One region of the Arthrobacter sp. P4_F11 genome, then DNA from elsewhere that is predicted to be linked to it. Evidence: riboswitches for the same ligand, from Rfam matches in the RefSeq annotation. Region 1 holds a riboswitch; each other region holds the start of a gene.
The links. Region 1 has a riboswitch for thiamine pyrophosphate ahead of thiC (phosphomethylpyrimidine synthase ThiC). Riboswitches for the same ligand answer to the same signal wherever they lie in the genome.
Positions count from the first base shown of each region.

Region 1 (7,545 bases):
GCCCGGTCCAGGCTCAGGACATTGCCCGGTCCGTTCACGTCGACGTCGAACTGCAGCGTGTCCGGGCCAAAGCCGATCCGCAGCTGGTTGGGGGCGTCCACACCGGTGAACCCCTTCGGAAGATGCGGCACCGGCCGGAAGGTCACCACGGCCTCCTTGCGTTTCTGGCCCAGCGCCTTGCCCGAACGCAGGATGAACGGCACGCCCTGCCAGCGCCAGTTGTCGATCTCCACCTGCACCTCGGCGAGGGTTTCAGTACCCCTGGACGCGTCCACGCCCTCCTCCTTGGCGTAGTCCGGAATGTCCCGGCCGTTGATCGAACCCGCCGTGTACCGGGCCCGGCGGCTGCTTTGCCGGTAGGGGGCCTTGATGCTGCTGGCCCGCAGCACGGTGGCCACGGCATCGCGGAGATCGCGTTCGTCCACGGATGCCGGCGGCTCGATTGCCATGAGGGCCATGATCTGAAGCAGGTGGCTTTGGATCATGTCACGGAGCGCCCCGGCGCCGTCGTAGTAGCGGGCGCGGCCTTCGAGGGCGAGGTCCTCGTCGAAGATGATCTCGATTTTTTCGATGTTCTGCCGGTTCCACACCGGCTCCAGGAACGTGTTCGCGAAGCGCAAGCCAAGGATGTTCAGGACCGTTGCCTTGCCGAGGAAGTGGTCCACGCGGTGGATGTGGTCCTCCGGGACCAGCGCCGCCAGCGTCTTGTTCAGGTGGCGCGCCGACTGCTCGTCGGAGCCGAACGGCTTCTCCATGACCAGCCGGGTGCCGGCGGGCACGTCCTCCGGCGCCAGGGCCTCGCACGCGAGCTGGCTGACCCGCGGTGGCAGGGCGAAGTAGACCGCCACGGGCCCCTCCAATTGCGCCAGGAGCCCGGCGAGCTGGCCCTCGGCTGTGACATCGAGCTGGTGGTAGGTGCTCTCCTTGCGGATCCGCTTGAGCTCCCGCTTGCCGTGGGCGTCGGCCTTGGAGTCCTCGTCCGCGAACGACTCCTCGATCCGGCCAAGCCACTGCTCCGGCGTCCAGGGGTCCGATCCCGCTCCCGCCAGGGTGAGGCCGTCGGCGCGGCCCCGGGACACCAGGCGGGCAAGCCCCGGTAACAGGAGCCTTCCGGTGAGATCGCCGGAAGCGCCCAGGATGAGCAGGGTTTTTACAGTTGTTTGGCTGGTCACCTACGCCAGCATGCCATCTTGAAGGCGCATCTTGGTACCCTAGATAGTCGAGTCCTGTTGTCGAGGCGGTTCGTCCAGGCGAATACCAGTCGCGACGCTGGCGTGCCGCACCGGCCGCCACCTGTAGATCCACTGAAAGAAGTGCACGGCGCGTGTTCAATTCACTCTCTGACCGGTTGACAGCAACCTTCAAGAATCTGCGTGGCAAGGGCCGCCTGACCGAGGCGGACGTTGACGCCACAGTCCGGGAGATCCGGCGTGCCCTCCTGGACGCCGATGTCGCTGTGCCCGTCGTCCGGGAGTTCACCGGCCGCGTGCGCGAGCGTGCCCTCGGCGCCGAGGTCTCCGGGGCGCTGAACCCGAGCCAGCAGATCGTGAAGATCGTCAACGAGGAACTCGTCGAGATCCTCGGCGGCGAAACCCGCCGGATCCGCCTGGCGAAGACCGGACCCACCATCATCATGCTGGCCGGCCTCCAGGGCGCCGGCAAGACCACCCTGGCCGGCAAGCTGTCCAAGTGGCTCAAGTCCCAGGGCCACAGCCCGATGCTGGTGGCCTGCGACCTCCAGCGCCCCAACGCCGTCACCCAGCTGCAGGTGGTCGGCCAGCGCGCCGGCGTGCCCGTCTTCGCCCCGCACCCGGGCGCCACGTCCACCGAGCTGGACCACCCTGCCGGCGACCCTGTCGCCGTCGCCCGCGCCGGCGTCGAGGAAGCCAAGCGCACCCTCCACGACGTCGTGATCGTGGACACCGCCGGCCGTCTCGGCGTCGACGCCGACATGATGGAGCAGGCGCGCCAGATCCGCCGCGCGATCGTCCCGAACGAAGTCCTGTTCGTGATCGACTCCATGATCGGCCAGGACGCCGTCAACACGGCCCTGGCCTTCGACGAGGGCGTCAACTTCACCGGCATCGTGCTCTCCAAGCTCGACGGCGACGCCCGCGGCGGCGCCGCGCTCTCCGTCGCGTCGGTGACCGGCAAGCCGGTCATGTTCGCCTCCACCGGCGAAGGCGTGGACGACTTCGAGCTCTTCCACCCGGACCGCATGGCCTCGCGCATCCTCGACATGGGTGACGTCCTCACCCTGATCGAGCAGGCCGAGAAGTCCTGGGACAAGGATGAAGCCGCCCGGATGGCGCAGAAGTTCGCCGACCAGGAAGACTTCACCCTCGATGACTTCCTCGCCCAGATGCAGCAGATCCGCAACATGGGCTCCATGAAGAAAATGCTCATGATGATGCCGGGCGCGCAGAACATCCGCCAGCAGCTGGAGCAGTTCGACGAGCGCGAGATCGACCGCGTCGAGGCCATTGTCCGCTCGATGACCCCGCACGAGCGCGTGGCTCCGAAGATCATCAACGGCTCCCGCCGGGCCCGTATTGCCCGCGGTTCCGGCGTGCACGTCTCCGAGGTCAACGGACTGCTGGAACGTTTTGCCCAGGCCCAGAAGATGATGAAGAAGATGGCCGCCGGCGGCGGGATGCCCGGCATGCCGGGAATGCCCGGCATGGGCGGCGGGGGCGGAGCCCGCAAGGGAGCCAAATCCGCGCCCAAGAAGAAGGCCCGCTCCGGCAACCCGGCCAAGGCGGCGCAGGAACTGCGCGACGCCGAGGCCCGGCGCGCCGCCGGCCCCAAGGCGCTGCCCACCGGCGCGTCGTTCGGCCAGCAGGGCGCCGACTTCGATCCGTCCCAGCTGAACCTGCCCAAGGGTTTCGACAAGTTCCTCGGCGGCAGCAAGTAGCCATAAGTGCTGACGGCCGCCGGCACTGTGTCGCCGGCGGCATCAGCACTGGAGTGCCATAGGGTTAGACAATGTTCAAGCAGCGCGTAGTCTTCGTCCACGGGGACGGCAGCTTCGGCGCCGCCGCGTGGCCAAAACAGCACGGAATGGCGCTGGACTACGACGCCCTGTTCCTGCGGCGGCACGGGTTTGACGCCGTCGCGGAACCGCTCGAATCCAACTTCGCCGCCGACGCCGCCATCGTGCTCGCCTCGCTGGCAGACGACGGCCGCGGCGAGGCTGGCGGCCACGTGGTGGCCCATTCGCAGGGCGCGATCGCGGCGATGATGGCCGCCGTCGAACGGCCCGACCTCGTCCAGTCGCTGACCCTGGTGGAACCGGCCTGCTTGTCCCTGACCGCGGAGCTCCCGGCCACCGCCGCGCACCGGGCCCTGATGCAGCCGCTCTTCGACGTCCGCCACAACCTCAGCGACGACGACTTCCAGCGGGAGTTCATCCGCCGCGCGTTCGCGGCGGACGCCCCCGGGGCCACGACGCCGGAGGCCCTCCGGGCTGCGCGCCGGCTCCGCCTGCAGGCGCCGCCGTGGGAAGCCCCGCTGCAGATCGTGCCGGGGGTGCCGACCCTGGTCCTGACCGGCGGCTGGGAACCGCTGTATGAGGAAATCGCCGGCTACCTGCGCGAGACCGGCGCCCTGCACCGCACGGCGCCGGGAGGGCACCGGCCCCAGGATTCAGCCGAAGGGGACCGGGCCATCCGCTCCTACATCGCCGAGGTCAGCCGGCACCAGCACGCCCGGGCCTCCTAGGAAGCTGCGCGTCCTCCCACCGAGGGCTGCGGCAGGTAGACCTTGCCGCCCGAGGCGAGGAACTCGTTGCTCTTCGCCCGCATTCCGGCCGCCATCTGCGCCAGGGCCGCCTGCGAATCAGCTGAACCGTATTCGTCCCGGATATCCTGGCTGATCCGCATGGAGCAGAACTTCGGACCACACATCGAACAGAAGTGGGCTGTCTTGGCCGGCTCCGCGGGAAGCGTCTCATCGTGGAAGGCCTCGGCCGTGACCGGGTCCAGGGACAGCGCGAACTGGTCCCGCCAACGGAACTCAAACCGCGCCTTGGACAGCGCATCGTCGCGTTCGTGCGCGCCGGGGTGGCCCTTGGCGAGGTCCGCGGCATGGGCCGCGATCTTGTAAGTGATCACGCCCGTCTTCACATCGTCCTTGTTCGGCAGCCCGAGGTGTTCCTTGGGCGTGACGTAGCAGAGCATGGCGGTGCCGTAGCGGGCGATCTCGGTGGCGCCGATCGCCGAGGTGATGTGGTCGTAGCCCGGTGCGATGTCCGTGACGAGCGGCCCGAGCGTATAGAACGGGGCGCCCTTGCAGAGTTCCTGCTGGCGTTCCACGTTTTCCCGGACGAGGTGGAAGGGCACGTGCCCGGGGCCCTCCACCATGACCTGCACATCGAAGTCCCAGGCCCGCTGGGTGAGTTCGGCCAGGGTGTCCAGTTCGGCGAACTGTGCCGCGTCGTTGGCGTCCGCCGTCGCGCCGGGCCGCAGCCCGTCGCCCAGGGAGAACGCGACGTCGTAGCGTGCGAAGATCTCGCACAGCTCGTCGAAGTGGGTGTAGAGGAAATTCTCCTGATGGTGCGCCAGGCACCAGCCGGCCATGATGGAGCCGCCGCGGGACACGATGCCGGTGACCCGGTTGGCCGTCAGCGGCACGTAGCGCAGCAGCACGCCGGCGTGGATGGTCATGTAGTCCACGCCCTGCTCGCACTGTTCGATCACGGTGTCCCGGAAGATCTCCCAGGTCAAGGCGTTGGCCTCGCCGTTGACCTTCTCCAGCGCCTGGTAGATCGGGACCGTTCCGATGGGGACGGGGGAGTTGCGGATGATCCACTCGCGCGTGGTGTGGATGTCGTCCCCGGTGGAGAGGTCCATGACGGTGTCCGCGCCCCATTGCGTGGCCCACTGGAGTTTGTCGACCTCCTCGGCGATGGAGCTGGTCACGGCGGAGTTGCCGATATTGGCGTTGATTTTCACCAGGAACGCCTTGCCGATGATCATCGGCTCGGATTCGGGGTGGTTGACGTTGTTGGGAATGATCGCGCGGCCCGCGGCCACCTCGCTGCGCACCAGCTCCACATCGCAGTTCTCCCGCAGCGCGACGAACCGCATTTCCTGGGTGATCACGCCGTCCCGGGCGTAGCGCATCTGCGTGACGGTCCTGCCCTCAACGGCGCGGCGCGGCACCGGCCGGCCGCCCCGCCACTCGGCCGACGCCGCACCGCGGCGCACCGCCGATTTGCCGTCGTCGAGCAGCTCCCGTTCGCGGCCGGCGTAGGGTTCGGTGTCCGCCCTGGCTTCAATCCAGGGCGTGCGGAACGGCTCGAGGCCGCGGACGGGATCGCTGCCCGGGCCGGCAGTGCGGTAGACCCGGAACGGCGGGTTCCGGACGCCGCCCGGGGAGGGTTCCAGGGCTATCTCGGTCACCGGCACGCGGATGCCGTGCTCCGGGTCCGTGCTGAAGGCCAGCGAGTGGGACTTCAGCGACTGTGTGGGGGCCGGAGGCTGGCTTGGGGCAGACCCGTGCTGGGCTGGCCCAGTGGGGGCTGACTCATTGTGGGCAGGGCTGTGCTGTGTCACTTGGGAGTTCACGGAAATACTCACTTCCTTCGCCGGCATTACCCGGACAGGTTCAACGGTCGCAGGCTGCGTCAGCCCGATCTCAGCCCCTGCAGGGGCACCCGTGTGGTCGTAGACGAAGCTACCACGCACCTCCGGCCGGCCGTCGAGTGTGACGCGGGCGGCGGGCCGCGGTGTTAACGTGGCACGGTGACTCTGCCCAAGGCGCTGCCCCGCATCCGGACCGCGACGCCGGAAGATCTCCCGGCGCTGCCGGCTTTCGAGGCCGCAGCAGACGCCGTCCTCATAGAGGAACTGGGGAACCGGCCGCTCCCGGCTCCGCAGTTGACGGCGCCGGTCGAGCCGCTGTTCATACTTGTCGCCGGAACTCCGCCCGTAGGCTTTGCCCGCGTTGACGAACTCGGCGGCCAGGCCCATCTGGAGCAACTCTCCGTGCAGCCGGACTTTGGCAGGCGGGGGATCGGACGGTCCCTGGTGGAGGCGGCCCTCGATGCGGCCCGGGGCCGCGGCTATTCATGGATGACGCTTTGCACCTTCGCCGGCGTCCCGTTCAATGCGCCGTTTTACGCGGGCTGCGGGTTCGAGGAAATCGCCCGGCCCGGGCAGGCGCTGGCTGCCCTGCGGATCCACGAAGCGCAGCTGGGGCTCGATGATCTGGGCCCGCGGATTGCCATGCGGATTAGGCTTTAGGCCATGACCAGCATCATCGAGTTCAGCGGGCCCATCCTCACGGCGGCGGACCAGGTCTGCTACGGGTTGTGGTCGGTGGAGGGCAGGCTGACCTTTCGCCGGCCCGCGGCCGCGCCGGAGCTCGTGCTGGACGGCTGGGTCATGCCCGGTCTCGTGGACGCACACTGCCACATCGGCCTCGGCCCGGGCGGGGACGTTACCGAGGACACCGCGGAATTCCAGGCCCTGGCGGACCGCAACGCCGGGACGCTCCTGGTCCGCGACGCCGGCGCCGTCCACAACACACGCTGGCTCCAGCAACGCGTGGACCTTCCCCGGATCATCCGCTCGGGCCGGCACCTCGCGAGGACCCGGCGCTACCTGCCGGGCCTGGCCGTCGAGGTCGAGCCGGAGGATCTCGTCGAGGCCGTGCGGAAGCAGGCCCGCGCGGGCGACGGCTGGGTCAAGCTCGTGGGGGACTGGATCGACCGCGACGCCGGCGATCTCGCCGCCAGTTTTCCCGCCCGGACGGTCAAGGACGCCGTCCGGGCCGCCCACGATGAGGGGGCCCGCGTCACCGCACACTGCTTCGCCGAAGACACCCTCGATGACATGCTCGACGCCGGGATCGACTGCATCGAGCACGCCACCGGGCTGCTGCCGCGGCACCTGCCGCGCTTCCTCGAACAGGGTGTTCCGATCGTGCCCACCCTGATCAACATCGCCACGTTCCCGGACATCGCCGCCCGGGCGGCGGCCAAGTTCCCCCGCTACGCAGCCCACATGCGCTCGCTGTGGGAGCGCCGGGCAGAGCGGATCCTCGAAGCCCACGAGGCCGGGGTGGCAATCTACGCCGGTACCGACGCCGGCAGCGTGATCAGCCATGGCAGGATCGTGGACGAGATCCAGGCCCTGCACGCCGCCGGCCTTACCGCCGCTGCCGCCCTCGACTCCGCGAGCTGGTCGGCGCGGACCTGGCTCGGCGCGGAGTCCATCGGTGAAGGGGCAAGTGCTGATGTCCTCGTCACCGCCGAGGATCCGCGGAGCAATCCGGCCACGCTCCGCCAGATCCGGCATATCGTGCTGCGTGGGCTGCCGGTGGACCGGGCGCCAGGCGGTCATGAGGAATAAATTGAAGCTTCAAGTAATTTAGCTTTATATAGAGTCGCCGAAGGCCGGCGGCTAACAAATCCACGGAGCGTTGCCATGACCGCAGAAGCCAGCACCCAAGACCTCCTTCCTGCCGAACTCACCATGGGCACCGTGATGCTCAAGGTCGGCGACATGAAGCTGATGACCGACTACTACCAGCGCGCCCTCG
Region 1 covers NZ_JBFUJK010000011.1:138,012-145,556, forward strand. Annotated here, with positions in the region: gene AC1DRO_RS13705 (glucose-6-phosphate dehydrogenase) at 1-1,172, opposite strand, end outside; gene ffh (signal recognition particle protein) at 1,325-2,914, shown strand; gene AC1DRO_RS13715 (alpha/beta fold hydrolase) at 2,986-3,720, shown strand; gene thiC (phosphomethylpyrimidine synthase ThiC) at 3,717-5,567, opposite strand; TPP riboswitch at 5,563-5,670, opposite strand; gene AC1DRO_RS13725 (GNAT family N-acetyltransferase) at 5,745-6,245, shown strand; gene AC1DRO_RS13730 (amidohydrolase family protein) at 6,249-7,355, shown strand; gene AC1DRO_RS13735 (VOC family protein) at 7,431-7,545, shown strand, end outside.

Region 2 (7,545 bases), on a different contig from region 1:
CTCGAACGCAGCCTCACCCGGGTCCTGCTGGGCCTCATGCTGCTGGCCAACGCCACGAACCTGCTGATCCTCGCCACCGGCGGCTACGCCGGGCTGGCGCCGCTCTTCGACAAGGACACCCCGGCGGGGGACTACAACGACCCCCTGCCGCAGGCCCTGATCCTGACCTCGATCGTGATCTCCTTCGCCGTCACGGCGTTCATGCTGGGCATCATCTACCGCACCTGGGTCCTGGCCCGCCAGGATGAAATCCAGGACGACGCCGAGGACCGCCGCGTCGCGGAAACGCCAAGCTTCGATGCCGAGGATGACTCCGTGATCCCGGTCGAGACTTCGGAGTTCCCGCTGGCTACGGTCATGTCCGGTGACCGCCCCGTGCGGGCCGACAAGGCCGCTTCTGAAGAGCAGCCCGGCTCCCTCAACGTTGACCCCAGCCCGGAAGGAGGCGGAGAGTGAACATCACCAGCCTTGCCCCGCTCGCCGTCGTACTCCCCATCCTGGGCGCCGCCCTGACCTTCCTGCTCATCCATCACCCGCGGGTCCAGCGCACGGTCAGCATCGCCGTGCTGACGCTGACACTGCTGCTGGAATGCTGGCTGCTGGCCTCCGTCTGGGATGGCGGGACGGCCGCGGTGAACATCGGCGGCTGGCTGCCGCCCTGGGGCGTCGTGCTGGTGGTGGACCAGTTCTCCTCCCTCATGCTCGTGGTGTCCTCGGCCGTGAGCCTTGCGGTGCTGGTCTACGCAACGGGACAGGGCATGGCCGACGGCGACCGCGACGCGCCGGTCTCGATCTTCCACCCGACCTACCTGATCCTCGTGGCCGGGGTGTCCAACGCCTTCCTCACCGGAGACCTCTTCAACCTCTACGTCGGCTTCGAGATCCTGCTGACGGCCAGCTACGTGCTCATCACCCTCGGCGGGACAGGCCCGCGCATTCGGGCCGGCGTGACCTACGTGGTGGTCTCCGTCGTGTCCTCGGTGCTGTTCCTGATCGCGATCGCCATGATCTACGGCGCCACCGGAACCATCAACATGGCGGACCTCGCCATCAAGCTCGGCGACCTCGACCAGGGCACCCGGACGCTGCTGCACGTCATGCTGCTGGTGGCCTTCGGCATCAAGGCCGCCGTCTTCCCGCTGTCCTTCTGGCTCCCTGACTCCTACCCCACCGCCCCGGCCCCGGTCACCGCGGTGTTTGCCGGGCTGCTGACCAAGGTGGGCGTCTATGCGATGGTCCGCACGGAAACGCTGCTTTTCCCGGGGGATGCGCTCAACGCCCCGCTCATGGTCGCGGCGCTGCTGACCATGGTGGTGGGCATCCTCGGCGCCCTGGCCCAAAGTGACATCAAGAGGCTCCTGTCCTTCACCCTGGTCAGCCATATTGGCTACATGGTGTTCGGCCTGGCCATGTCCACCGTGGCCGGCCTGGGCGCCGCGGTGTTCTACGTGGCCCACCACATCACTGTCCAGACCAGCCTGTTCCTGGTGACCGGCCTGATTGAACGCCGTGGCGGCAGCTCGTCCATGGACCGCGTGGCGGGACTGGCCAAGCTCTCCCCGGTCTTGGGGGTCCTGTTCTTCATTCCCGCCATGAACCTCGCCGGAATCCCGCCGTTCTCGGGTTTCCTGGGCAAGCTGGGGCTGCTTCAGGCAGGCGTGGAACTGGGGACGCCGCTGGCCTACGCCCTGGTGATCGGCGGCGTGCTGACGAGCCTGCTGACCCTGCTGGCGATTGCGAGGGTCTGGAACCGGGCGTTCTGGCGCAAGCCCGGGGACGCCGAACACCCCGATCCGGTGCTCCTGGCAGCGCCGGCCGACTCCGCCACGGGTGACCGGGCCGGCAAGACGAATGTGACCCTGCTGCCCCGCACCATGGTGGGCTCCACCCTGGGCCTGGTGGTCTTTGGCGTGGCTCTGACGGTCTTTGCCGGGCCGCTGTTCAGGGTGGCCGACCAGTCCGCCCAGGAGATGCTGGACCGGACCTCCTACATCCAGGCCGTGCTCGGCCCGGATGCGCCCGTGCCGCCGGTGCCTCCGTCGCTCCATCCGGTGCAGGTCCGGGAGGGCGGCGGGAAATGAACCGGAAAAGGATCTCGCTGCGCCAGGAACTGCCGCTGCTGGTCTGGCTCGTCTTTGTCTGGGGCGCGCTCTGGCAGAACTTCAGCCCGGGCAATCTCCTCTTCGGCGCCCTCATCGCGGTGCTCGTGGCGCGCATTTTCTATCTGCCCCCGGTGGAACTCGGCGGCCGCTTCAACGTGCTCCGCGCCGTGCCGTTCGCCCTCATCTTCCTCGGAAAAGTCGTCGCGGCAAGCTGCCAGGTCCTGTACCTGGCCGTGGTCCGCGGCCCCAACGTGGTCAGCGCGGTCGTAGCCGTGCCGCTCCGAAGCCATTCGGACCTCCTGGTCACGGCCACCGGGCACGTGATCTCGCTGATTCCCGGGTCCCTCGTGGTGGAGGTGGACAGGTCGACGTCCACGCTCTACATCCACGGCATCAACGTCCGCAATGCCGAGGACGCGGCCAAGCTGCGCAAAGAGGTCCGGGACACCGAGGCCGGGCTGATCCGGATCATGGGGACCAAAGCCGAACTTTCCGCACTGACACAGGAGACCGCCGCATGATGCAGACCGTCCTGACGGTGACCGCCGTCGTACTGTCCCTGGCCGCCGCGGGGGCGATCGTCCGGATCGCGCGGGGGCCCTCGCTGCTGGACCGGGTTCTGGCCGCCGACGTGCTGCTGGCCATCTTCGGCGCGGCCCTGTGCATCGACATGGCCGCCAACCGGCACCTGAACAACCTGATGCTGCTCGTTGCGATTTCCCTGATCGGCTTCGTCGGTTCGGTCACCGTGGCCCGGTTCGTGGCCGACAGGCGGGAGGGCGTCCGTGAATCCTGACACAGTGATCGACGCCGTCTCCGCCGTGTTCATGGTGACCGGAGCCCTGATGTCCCTCGCGGCCGCCATCGGGCTGCTGCGCTTCCCGGACCTCATGAGCAGGATGCACGCGGCCACCAAACCGCAGGTCCTCGGCCTGTTCCTGCTGCTGGCGGCCCTCGGCCTGCAGATGCGCACCTGGTCGGTGTGGCCCGTCCTGCTGGTGGCCTGGCTCTTCCAGCTGCTCACCGTGCCCGTGTCCGCCCACATGGTGGGCCGGGCCGGCTACCGGACCAAGCACCTGCACCCGGAGCTGCTGAGCTCCGACGAGCTCGAGGCGGTAGTCCAGAAGGCCGCCCAGCATGCGGCCACGCACGGAGCGGACGACGACGACCGCTGAGCCCCCGTACGGCCCGGCGGACCCGACCGGCCCGGCGGACCCGGCCGGCACATCGACGGACGCGGCCGGGGCCTTCGACTGCCGCGGTGGGCGCCGCGGCTGGTCGGGTCAGGTCAGACGACGTCCTGGGTCTTGGCGAAGCGGGTGATCGCGCGCTGGGTGCCGCGGTTGGCGAGCACCTGGATGATGGCGCTGACCGATGCGGAGATCAGGGCGAACGTCAGGGCCGAGCGCAGGGTCGTGGGAACGTCGTCCTCCTGGCCCTTGGGCGGCTTGTTGCCCGTCGACTTTTCCCACATGGTGTCCACCAGCTTGGTGCCGGCAAAGCCGGCCAGGAGGCTGACGCCGGTACCGAGCAGCTTGATGAGGATGTTCATTCTTCGGTCTCCTTGGGACGGGAACGGTTTTCCCCTAGCCTAGCGTTCCGGGGTGAGGACCATCCGCAGGGCCTCGACCACGAGTTCGTGATCCGCCTTCTGGGGCAGGCCGGAGACGGTGGCGACGGCGACGGCGCCCGTGCCGCGCACGTAGATGGGGAACGCCCCGCCGTGGGCGGCGAACTCCGACTGATCCCACCAGGCGTTGTCCTCAATCCTTCCGCCGGCGGCGCGGGCCCGGAGGCCCACCAGCAGGGACGGGACCTCGTACCGCATGGCGGTGCGCTTCTTGGCGTTGATCCAGCGCTCATTGTCCGGTGTGGCGCCGTCCAGCGCGGCGTGGAAGAGCACCTGCTCGCCTTTGGTGATGTCGACGGCGATGGGCAGCGAGCGTTGCCTGCCCAGCTCGACAAGAAGGAGCCCGAGGTCCAGGGCGTCATCCTTGCTGAACGACGCGAACTGGAGCGCCTCTATCTCGGCCAGCACGCGGCCGATGAGCACCGCCAGGGAACCCTGCGGCTGCGGCTCACTGGAGTCGGGATCGTATTCCCCGAAAGGATCTTGGGTGACCGGTGTGTGCGACAAAATATTCCAGCTTTCCGGTGGGTGACGAGGCCGCCCGCTGGCGGGTCCGGGGGTCCGGCACGACGACTCTACCAAGAGGGTTTTCCGGGCCGCCGGGACTTCCGCCGTCCGGTCCACGATTGTGACGGCACACCACTGAAAACCCGGCCGTCCGGGTGTAAACTGAGCCAGCCCACAAGGGCGAAAATAATTACGACAGGGGAGCGCCGCCGTCGGGCATCGCCGGAACAATCCGGGGAAACCTTTGGTGGGCGCTGAGAGTGCGGACAGCCGCAGACCCTCGAACCTGATCCGGTTAGTACCGGCGCAAGGGAGTCGAGTTCTCAGGGTGCGCGGAGGGCGGCGGAAGCCGAGACCGGCCGGCGCACCCTCCCCTCCTGTTCCTCAGGAGGACGACATGACAGATATTTCAGCACAGCATGGTTCCGCCAGCCGTTCATCCGCCCGGCGCAACTACAGCTGGCGTGTGGTGGACATTGTGGTGGCCGCGTTGATCGCCGTTGCCGGCGGCGTCATTTTCTGGGCCTGGTCCCAGGGCGCGAACCTGATCTCGACTCCGGTCAACGCGGTCTACCCGCCGTTGAGCGGACTCTACGCCGGCGGCTGGATGATCCCGGCGGTGCTGGGCATGCTCATCATCCGCAAGCCGGGCGCCGCGCTCTTCTGCGAAACCGTCGCGGCCACCGGCGAGCTCATCATGGGTTCGCAGTACGGCACCACGGTGCTGATCTCCGGCATCCTGCAGGGCCTCGGCGCCGAACTGGTCTTCGCGGCCTTCCTCTACAAGAAGTTCAACCTGCCCGTCTCCGTGCTGGCCGGCGCCGGGGCGGGCCTCTTCTGCGGCCTGAACGATTCATTCCTGCCGTGGGGCTGGAACATCGCCTACGAGGCCGGCGACAAGCTCGCCTACATCGTCTTCACGACGATCTCCGGCGCAGTGATTGCCGGCGGACTGGCCTGGCTCGCCACCCGCGGCCTGGCGAAGACTGGAGTGCTGGGCTCCTTTGCCTCCCGCAAGGCCGCCACGGAGCCCGTCTTTTCCTGAGCCCCGTCGCTGAATCCTGCAGAGAATCATGAGATCTTCACCGGGCGTCCGGCCGGCCGCCGTCACGGCCCGCGGCTGGGGCTGGCGGCATGCCGGACGGACCAGGCCCGCGGTCAGCGGCCTTGACCTGGACATCCGGCCGGGGGAGCGCGTGCTCCTGCTGGGGCCCTCCGGCGCCGGCAAGTCGACGCTGCTCCACGCCCTGGCCGGTGTGCTGGGCGACGGCGCGTCCGGCGACCCCGGCGACTCCGGCGACGCCGAGAACACAGACGAGACCGGCAGCCTCCTGATCGACGGTGCCGCGCCACGGGCGCAGCGCGGCCGCGCCGGGCTGGTGCAGCAGGACCCGGAAACGCAGGTGGTGCTCTCCCGCCTCGGTGACGACGTCGCCTTCGGGGCGGAGAACCTCGCCGTCCCGGCGGCGGAGATCTGGCCGCGCGTGCGCGAGGCCCTCGACGACGTCGGGCTGGGACAGCTGCCGCTGGACCACCCGACGGCGGCCCTCTCCGGCGGACAAAAGCAACGGCTGGCGCTCGCCGGGATCCTCGCGATGCGGCCAGGGCTGCTCCTGCTCGACGAGCCGACTGCCAACCTCGACCCCGCGGGCGTCCTGGAGGTCCGGGACGCCGTCGGCCGCTGCCTGGACAAGACGGGCGCCACGCTGGTGGTCGTGGAGCACCGGGTGGGGGTCTGGAAAGACCTGGTGGACAGGATCGTGGTGCTCCAGCCAGGGTCCGCCACGGACTCCGCGGTCTTGATTGACGGACCGCCGGACCGGGTCCTGACCGAGGCGCGGGACATGCTCATCGGTGCGGGCGTCTGGGTGCCGGGCTACGTCCCGGCGACGCGGATGCGGACACCGGCGCGGGGCGCGGGACAGACTCTGCTCACGGCCGACGCGCTCGCGGTGTCCCGCGAACGGCCGCGGCGGGCTGGGCTGCGCGACGGCTTCCGCACCATCGCGCCGCGTCCGGTCCAGTCCGGGGTCTCGGTCCGGGTCCGCGCCGGCGAGGCGCTGACAATCACCGGCCAGAACGGCACGGGGAAGTCCACCCTGGCGCTGACACTGGCCGGTCTCCTGCGGCCCGTCGCGGGAACAGTCTCGGCCACGGCGGAGCTGAGCAATCCCGCCACTGGTCACTCCAGTGGTCGCTCCAGTGGCCGCGCACGCGACGGCGCCGGACCCGATCCCTACCGGTGGAAGGCCCAGCAGCTGATCGCCAGGATCGGAACCGTCTTCCAGGAGCCCGAGCACCAGTTCGTCACCGGCAAGGTCCTCGACGAGCTCATGTTCGGCCCGCACCACCTCGGCTACGGCGAAGACCGCGTGGACGAACTGCTGGAGCGGCTGCGGCTGACCGAGCTTGTGGACGCCAACCCCTACACGCTCTCCGGCGGCGAGAAGCGGCGCCTTTCGGTAGCCACGGTGCTGGCGGCGCACCCCCAGGTGCTGGTCCTGGACGAGCCCACCTTCGGCCAGGATGCCAATACCTGGGCCGAACTCGCCTCGTTCCTCTCCGAGCTCCTCGACGCCGGCACCGCCGTCGTGTCCGTGACGCATGACGCCGAATTCAGCGCCGTCCTCGGTGGCGCCGAACTCCGCCTCCGGCCACGGGAACCCGCAGCCGCGGACGCTCCCGGCCCGGATCTCGAGCTGCGGGAGGGAGCTTCGCCGTGAGGGACGCACTGAGCCTGCGCGGCAACCATGCGCTGCTGACCCGGGCCAACCCGCTCGCCAAGTTCACGGCGGTCACCCTGATCACCCTGGTCCTGGCGCTCTCCATTGACTGGGTGTCGGCGTCGGTGGCGCTGGCGTTCGAACTGCTGCTCCTGCCGCTGGCGGGCCTGACTGTGGCCCTGCTGTGGCAGCGCGGCTGGCCGCTGATCCTCGCGGCGGCGCTGGGCGGCTGGAGCACGGCCATCCTGGCGCCCGATTCCGGACCAGTCCTGCTCGATGCGGGGATCTGGTCCGTCAGCGCCGGTTCCCTGCAGCTGGGGATCGGCTTCATGCTCCGCGGGCTCGCGATCGCATTGCCCGCGGTGCTGCTGATGAGCTGCACCGACCCCACGGACCTGGCCGACGCCCTGGCCCAGAACGCGAAACTGCCGCACCGGTTCGTCCTGGGCACCCTGGCCGCGATGCGGCTCGTCGGAATCATGGCCGAGCAATGGCAGACCATCGGCATGGCCCGGCGGGCCCGCGGCGTGGGCTCGAGCGGCAACCCCTGTCAGCGGTTCCGCGCCACGCTGGGCCAGAGTTT
Region 2 covers NZ_JBFUJK010000019.1:53,140-60,684, forward strand. Annotated here, with positions in the region: gene AC1DRO_RS18520 (Na(+)/H(+) antiporter subunit C) at 1-456, shown strand, start outside; gene AC1DRO_RS18525 (Na+/H+ antiporter subunit D) at 453-2,081, shown strand; gene AC1DRO_RS18530 (Na+/H+ antiporter subunit E) at 2,078-2,623, shown strand; gene AC1DRO_RS18535 (MrpF/PhaF family protein) at 2,620-2,898, shown strand; gene mnhG (monovalent cation/H(+) antiporter subunit G) at 2,930-3,277, shown strand; gene AC1DRO_RS18545 (DUF4235 domain-containing protein) at 3,391-3,654, opposite strand; gene AC1DRO_RS18550 (heme-degrading domain-containing protein) at 3,694-4,239, opposite strand; TPP riboswitch at 4,427-4,570, shown strand; gene AC1DRO_RS18555 (ECF transporter S component) at 4,637-5,284, shown strand; gene AC1DRO_RS18560 (ABC transporter ATP-binding protein) at 5,313-6,962, shown strand; gene AC1DRO_RS18565 (energy-coupling factor transporter transmembrane component T family protein) at 6,959-7,545, shown strand, end outside.
Region 2: linked by a shared signal. The riboswitch ahead of AC1DRO_RS18555 (ECF transporter S component) and the one ahead of thiC (phosphomethylpyrimidine synthase ThiC) in region 1 are both predicted to bind thiamine pyrophosphate.

Region 3 (7,545 bases), on a different contig from region 1:
GTGAAGATGATGGTCCGGCCGCGTCCGCGGGCCTGCAGGATGCGGGCTACCACTTCCACCTTGTCCATGCTGTGGGCACGGTAGATCAGCTGGCGGATGTCGCGCTTGGTCAGGCCCTCGTCGTCCGGGTCCGCGGCGCGGATGTGGGTCGGCTGGGTCATGTAGCGGCGGGCCATGGCGATGACCGGGCCGGGCATGGTGGCGGAGAACAGGAGCGTTTGGCGGACCGCGGGCGTGCCGGCGATCAGGGTCTCGACGTCCGGCAGGAACCCAAGGTCCAGCATCTCGTCGGCTTCGTCGAGGATGACGATCTTGACGTTCTTCAGGCTCAGGTGCTTCTGCTTGAAGAGGTCGATCAGGCGGCCGGGGGTGCCGACGACAACCTCGACGCCGTTCTGCAGCGCCTCGACCTGCGGCTCGTAAGCGCGGCCACCATAGATGGTGGCGATGCGGGCGTTGCGCTTCTTGGCGGCGTTTTCGAGGTCCTTGGCTACCTGGACGGCGAGCTCGCGGGTGGGCACGATCACCAGGGCCTGCGGGGCGCCGGGAACGGCCAGTTTGTCGAAGCCGGCGTCGTCGCGGCCGACGACGCGCTGCAGCGCCGGGATGCCGAAGCCGAGCGTCTTGCCAGTACCGGTCTTGGCCTGGCCGATGATGTCATGCCCTGCCAGTGCGACCGGCAGGGTCATGGCCTGGATCGGGAAGGGGTGGGTGATGCCGGCGTCGGCCAGGGATTCCACGATGTCCGCGCGGACATTGAAGTCGGCAAAGGTCTTCTCGGCAATCTCGTGCGGCTTTTCGTCCGAGATGATGGTCTCTTCGGGCTCGATGCTCTCCGTGCCGGACTCATCGGTCAGAAGCTGGTGCGTGTGCAATTCACTCACAGGGGAGTTTCCTTATTCATTTTGGGCTGCGCTGCTTGCTCAACGGGGCCGGCCATGGCGGCCGTTCCGGAGCACGCTCAGGCGCGCAAGCAATTCCAGTGGAAGCCGATCGCGGGCTATCTAAATGCTGGCACTGGGGACCAGCGGGTGTATCTCAAGATCGCGTAGGGGCGGGCTTGTTGAATTCGAAAATCATGGAAATCAACGACCGGGCATCCATTTCTACCTCTTCAGTCTAGCTGTACAAGGCGCGGATCCTCGACTGGGCGGGTGATTGCGCCTCGGAAGGTGACCGGGAGGGCGGCCGGCAGCGCTGGCTGGCGACGGCGTGGGGACGGCCCGCGGACCGCCAGCGGGCCGTCAGCCCACGAGCTCCAACTGGATTTCCCGCGTGGCGATGTCCGAGGACACCACCCGGACCCGGACTTTGGTGCCCGGTTCCAGCTCGCCGGGGCAGCGTGCGGTCACGGCGGGCTCGGCGATCTGGACGATCCCGGACGGGCCGTTTCCGTTGCCGTTGGTCTTCCCGTTGCCGTTGCTGGTGCCGTTGGTGCCCTTGGCCGGCTTGGGACCGGAGATGACGACAGCGTCGAATTCCTGGCCGATGTGGTTGACGAGCAGCGCCGCCTCAACGGTGTCCAGCGACAGCCGCTCCAGTTTCGCGGCCAGCTGGTCCGAGGTGCCCATGATGGCAGGGAGGGACGGCAGCGCCTCCCGGGCCCAGGCAGGAACTTCGGTGCCGTTGCTCAGGGCCTCGCAGATCACCAGCACGAAGCGGTCGACCAGCCGCCGCAACGGTGCCGTGGAATGGGCGTAGGCGGCGCCAATGGCGGCCTGGACGGCGGCGTTGGGCACTGTGCCGTCGAAGGGTGTGTATCCGGCACCGCGGAAGAGCATCCCGGCCGAATGCACAATGGCCAGCTGCCGGGGGTCCGTCGGGTCAAGGGTCCGCAGGTACTCGCCGTAGCGCATTTCCCCGTCCCAGGGCTTGCCGAGGGCGTGGGTCTGCCGGTGGAAGTGGCGCAGTGACGCCTCGTCCGGGGCGGGCATGGTGCGCAGGATGCCGACTTTGCCCTGGAGCATGAGCGCCGCGGCGGCCATCCCGGTCATGAGTGAAATCTGGGCGTTCCAGTCCTCCACCGGCAGCGGCGGGGCCGCCACGATCCGGTAGCCGCCGTCGGGCAGTTGCTGGATCTCCTGTTCCGGCATGTTCAGGCTCGCGCCGCCGCGCAGGCGTTCCAGTTCCACCCGTTTAATGCCTACTTCTTTCAGCAGCTGCAGCACGGGCGACGCGGTGCCGGCGTCGAGCTCGGCCTGCACGCCCTTGTAGTTGAGCTTCGCGCGGCTGCGGACCTGTGCCCGGCGCACGAGGACCGAGGCGACCTCTGCCGCGGCGTCGAGCTCGAACTCCCAGACGAAAGCAGCGCACAGCTGCCCGGCGAGCAGGCTGCCGGCGGCCTCGCTGATGATCTCCGGATGCAGCGGAATCCGGCCGTCCGGGGTGTAGAAGGTCTGGCCGCGGCGCCGGGTCTCGGCGTCGAGCGCCCCGCCCGGGGCGACAAAAGAGGGGACGTCGGCGATGGCATAGAAGACCTTGTAGCCGCCGTCGCTCCGTTCGATAAAGAGGGCCTGATCCAGGTCGGTGGACGACGCCGGATCGATGGTCACGAACTCGACATGCGTGAGGTCAAGGTCCGGGAGCTTGTGCTCGGCCACTGCCGCCTCCGCGTCGCGCAGCACAACTTCGGGGAACGGGCCGGGCAGTTCCAGCGTGGTGCGCAACGCCTTGAGGGCCCCGGCAAGCTGGTTCTGCTGCTCGTGGACACTGGGGGTCAGGCGATGATGGGACACGAAAATCAGGGTAGCCCGATTTCCGCTATTAGTCTTGGATGATGAGCGCAACTGCGGACGATCCGGCCCTCTACAACAGCTTCATCGCCGACCTGCTGGGAGTCTTGGCGTACGGCGAGCTTTCCGCCTTCGAACGGCTGTCCTCGAGTGCCCGGTATTCGCCCACGCTGCATGACCGTGCGGTGCTGGGCAGGATGGCGGTGGTCGAGTTCCAGCATTACGAACTCGTCCGAACCCGCCTCGAACACATGGGCTTGGATACGGAGGCCGCCATGCTGCCGTTCCAGCCCTCGGTGGACCACTTCCACGAACGCACGCGCCCGTCGGACTGGTACGAGGCCCTCATGAAGGCCTACGTGATCGACACGGTCGCCGCGGACTTTTACGGCGTGGTGGGCCGGTACGTCGACGCCGCGACCCGTGAGTTGATCGGGCAGGTCCGCTCCACCGGTGAGTCCACGGCCGTGCTGCAGGCCCGCCTCAAGGCGGCCCTGGCCGATGACCCCCGGCTCGCGTCGCGCCTGGCGCTGTGGGCCCGGCGCCTGCTGGGGGAGGTCCTGAACCACGCCCAGCGTGTCAGCGCTGAGCACGCGTTCCTCGGCGGACTGTCGGGGCTGGACGACGCCGGCGCCCGGGCGCTGGTCAACGGCCTGGCGGCCGAACTCGCAGCGAATCACGCGCGCCGGATGACGGAGCTGGGTCTCGCCGGATAGTTTCAGTGCCGGCCGGTATTACGGGCCGGGGACCTGCTTAGGATGCGGCGGCGTCCAGCGCCGCCAGCAAGGCTCCGGCCGCGTGGGCCGGATCAGCGGCGTCGGTGATCGCCCGGACCACGACGATCCGCCGGGCACCGGCATCGACTACCTGCTCCACGTTACTGAGGTCGATCCCGCCGATCGCGAACCACGGCAGCAGGCTTTCGTTGACCTTGCCGGTTCCCTCCGTGTCCGCCCCGCCGATCGCCTGGGCGGCGTAGCGCACCAGATCGAGGCCGACGGCGGCGCGTCCGGGTTTGGTGGGCGTCGCCCACACGGGGCCAACACAGAAGTAATCGAGTCCTTTGCGGCCGGGCGCGGCAGCGATGGCGGCGTCCACCTGCTTCGGGCTGTGGGTGGACAGGCCGATCACGGCATCCTTGCCGAGAAAGCCGCGGGCGGCGTCGAGCGAAATGTCCTTCTGACCGACATGGAACACCGGAGCCCCGGACAGGGAGGCGATGTCCGCCCGGTCATTGACGGCCCACAGACGCCCGTGGCGCTGCGCTGCGGTGTGCAGGACCTCCAGCAGTTCCAGCTCCTCGGAGGCCTCGAGCGACTTGTCGCGCAACTGGATGATGTCCACGCCGCCGGCGAAGGCGGCGTTCACGAAGTCCTCGAAGTCGCCGCGGTCCCTGCGGGCGTCGGTGCAGAGATAGAGGCGGGCGGTGGTGTGGAGAGGGTCCTGGCTCATGGGACCAGCCTAGTTCCTCTAAACTGGGCGCATACCGCGGGAGCCCGCAGCAGCCATGTCGCCGCTGCCCGGCTGAGAGGGCGTCAGAGCCGACCGCTTGACCTGATCCGGCTAGTACCGGCGTAGGGAAGGAATTCTTCATGGGCACACGAGCAGGCCGTGCGGCCGGAGCCGCAAATGACGCCGCCGCCCAGGTTTGTGACACAGGGCCCGGTACCGCAGAGGGAATCATCGCGGGGGATTCGACTGCCGACGTGGCCGTGATCGGCGGCGGGGTGATCGGCCATGGCATCGCGTTCGAGGCCATCCGCTCGGGCCGATCCGTGGTCCTGATCGATGATGCTCCCGGCAGCGGAGCCAGCTGGGCCGCGGCCGGCATGCTGGCCCCCGTCAGTGAACTGCACTACCAGGAGGAGCAGCTCCTGGAACTGATGCTTGAGGCCTCCCGGTTGTGGCCAGGATTCGCTGCGGCTCTCGACGCCGGTGCCGCCGGCGCGGATTCCCCGGCGGGTACCGGCTACTTAACGACGCCGACCCTGGCGGTGGGGGCCGACGCGGCGGACCGGCGCGCGCTCGCGGACTTGAGGGAAGTCCAGCAGGCGTGCGGCCTGGCCGTGGAGCCACTGACAGTGCGCGAGGCACGCACCCGGGAGCCCCTGCTGAGTCCCGGCATCTCGTGTGCCTTCGAGATCCCGGCCGACCACCAGGTGGACCCCCGCCTGCTGATCACCCGGCTCGCGGGCGTGCTCGGTGCGGAAGGCGGCAGCTTCGTCCGGCGGCGCGCGGCAGGCCTGCTGTGGCAGGACGGACAGGTGGCGGGTGTGCGGTTGGCCGGCGGCGGTACCGTGCGGGCTGCCGAGACCGTGGTCGCCAACGGGCTCGGTGCCGCCGCGCTCGAGGAGCTTCCGGCCGGGCTGGCGCTGCCGGTGCGGCCCGTCTACGGCGACATCCTCCGGCTCCGCGTGCCCCCGCATCTGCAGCCGCTGCTCACGGCCACCGTGCGGGGCATGGTGCGCGGCGTCCCGGTGTACATCGTCCCCCGCCAGGACGGCACCGTGGTGATCGGGGCCACCCAGCGCGAGGACGGGCCGTCGGATCCTCACGCGGTTTCCGCCGGCGGCATTTACCAGCTGCTGCGGGATGCCCAGCAGCTGGTGCCCGCGGTCGCCGAGCTGGAGCTGCTGGAAGCCACGGCGCGGGCCCGGCCCGGCACACCGGACAACGCCCCGCTGTTGGGGCGGGTCGCACGACCGGACGGCGGGGACGTCCCGGGGCTCATCATCGCCACGGGATTCTTCCGGCACGGCGTCCTGCTGACCCCCGCCGCTGCAGTCGTGTGCCGGCAACTCATGGACTTCACGCCGGACCCGCGCTGGGCCGGGTTCCGCCCCGACCGTTTTTCCCGCATCCCGGATACGTCCGGGGACAGCCCCAAGAAGGAAGCAGCATGAACATCCGACTCAACGGAACGGAGCAGAGCGTCGCCGACGGCGCCTCCGTCTCCACACTCGTCAGCCAGCTCACGGGCCGGAGCATCGGCCCCGACGGCCGCGCTGCCGACGGGCGGAAGCTCGGTGTCGCCGTGGCCCGCAACGCCGAAGTGGTGCCGCGCAGCCAGTGGCACGCCACGGCGCTCGCCGACGGCGACGACGTCGAACTTGTCACGGCAGTCCAGGGAGGATGACCAGCATGAACGAGACGACGTTCGCAGGAACACAGGCCGTCCCCATGACCGGTGCGGTGGCCGATCCGTTCGTGGTCGACGGCGTAAGGCTCGGCTCCCGCCTCATCATGGGAACCGGCGGTGCGCCGAGCCTGGACGGGCTCGGGGCGGCGCTGGTGGCGTCCGGGACGGAGCTGACCACGGTGGCGATGCGCCGCTATTCGCCGGCGGAGACGGGCTCGCTGTTCCAGCTGCTCGAGGACCATCAGATCCGGGTGCTGCCGAACACGGCAGGCTGCTTCACCGCCAAGGACGCCGTCCTCACCGCCGAACTGGCGCGGGAGGCCCTGGAAACGGACTGGGTCAAGCTCGAAGTCATTGCCGACGAGCACACACTGCTGCCGGACGCCGTCGAACTCGTGGACGCAACCGAACAGCTGGTGGCCCGAGGCTTTAAGGTCTTCGCCTACACGAACGACGACCCCGTGCTTGCCCTCCGGCTCGAAAACCTCGGCGCGACGGCCGTGATGCCGTTGGGCGCCCCGATCGGCACCGGACTGGGCATCCTGAACCCGCACAACATCGAGCTGATCGTCTCGCGCGCGTCCGTGCCCGTGGTGCTGGATGCCGGGATCGGCACGGCTTCGGACGCCGCCCTGGCGATGGAACTCGGCTGCGACGCCGTGCTGTTGGCTACGGCGGTGACCCGTGCGCAGAATCCGGTGCTCATGGGCGAGGCCTTCAAACATGCCGTCATCGCCGGCAGGCTGGCGAAAGCGGCCGGCAGGATCCCGCGGCGGGAACACGCCCTGGCGTCCTCTTCAATGGAAGGCCGGGCCGAGTTCCTCTAACGCCCGCTCGGCCGGCGGGGCTGATCTGGTTGCACCGGCCGGACGTCCTGATCACCATTGCTCTTGATGACGCGCTGGCGCGATCATCCGAAGGCCCGGCCCGGCCCGGCCCGGCCGGGTCGACGTGCGGCGGGGATGAACCAGGTATGCCGTCGGTCCGCATCCGGATGGTTCGCTGTCCTTGTGGATCAAGTGGTGGTGCGAGTAAGGCAGGGTCCCGTTAGCGCGCTGGAGACACTTTCACGAAGAATGGCGTTGCCACTTCTTTGCTTTTCCAGCTGCCCTTTTCGAGGTCAGGTGCCATCCCTTGCAGCCTCCGCATGGGTATACGCTCGCGGGCAACTTGCCCCCAGATGACGAGCCCTGCCGGATGATTTCTTGGAGGGCGCGGTTCGCGTGCCAGGGGGTGGAGTAGGTGATCTTGGTGCAGCTTGCCATCGGGCGAAACCCTTCTTGAAAGAGTACGCGCGTGGCTCATATCCACACTTGAGCGCCACCTAACAGTTGCGTCCCAGGTTCCACATGATTGTGTCGTTCAAGGCACAACGTATCGCAGCCCTAACTGCGTTGCAATCGTGAGTCTTCGGCCCAAGATTCTCTGAGAAATAGCTGCTGCTCCCAGAGCTCTTATTAACGACCTGTCCCGTTGCCGGGTTCCGGTGGTTCCGGCGCGGAACTACTACGTGATGGGGTGGCCTTCGCACCAGGACGCGGAGAGATTCGGCCGGTGTCCAAGACCTGGCCCTCGCCGCCGAGGACGACGGCGATCAAGTCGGAGTCGCAGCCGATATTGCGCGCGGTGGGGGCGGTGACGCGTCGGCGGGACTAGCCGTGGGCGCCGGGGTCA
Region 3 covers NZ_JBFUJK010000003.1:1,067-8,611, reverse strand. Annotated here, with positions in the region: gene AC1DRO_RS04595 (DEAD/DEAH box helicase) at 1-884, opposite strand, end outside; gene AC1DRO_RS04590 (RNB domain-containing ribonuclease) at 1,245-2,735, opposite strand; gene AC1DRO_RS04585 (ferritin-like fold-containing protein) at 2,774-3,448, shown strand; gene thiE (thiamine phosphate synthase) at 3,486-4,184, opposite strand; TPP riboswitch at 4,211-4,331, shown strand; gene thiO (glycine oxidase ThiO) at 4,325-5,635, shown strand; gene thiS (sulfur carrier protein ThiS) at 5,632-5,868, shown strand; gene AC1DRO_RS04565 (thiazole synthase) at 5,874-6,698, shown strand; partial or broken gene AC1DRO_RS04560 (DUF222 domain-containing protein) at 7,543-7,545, opposite strand, start outside.
Region 3: linked by a shared signal. The riboswitch ahead of thiO (glycine oxidase ThiO) and the one ahead of thiC (phosphomethylpyrimidine synthase ThiC) in region 1 are both predicted to bind thiamine pyrophosphate.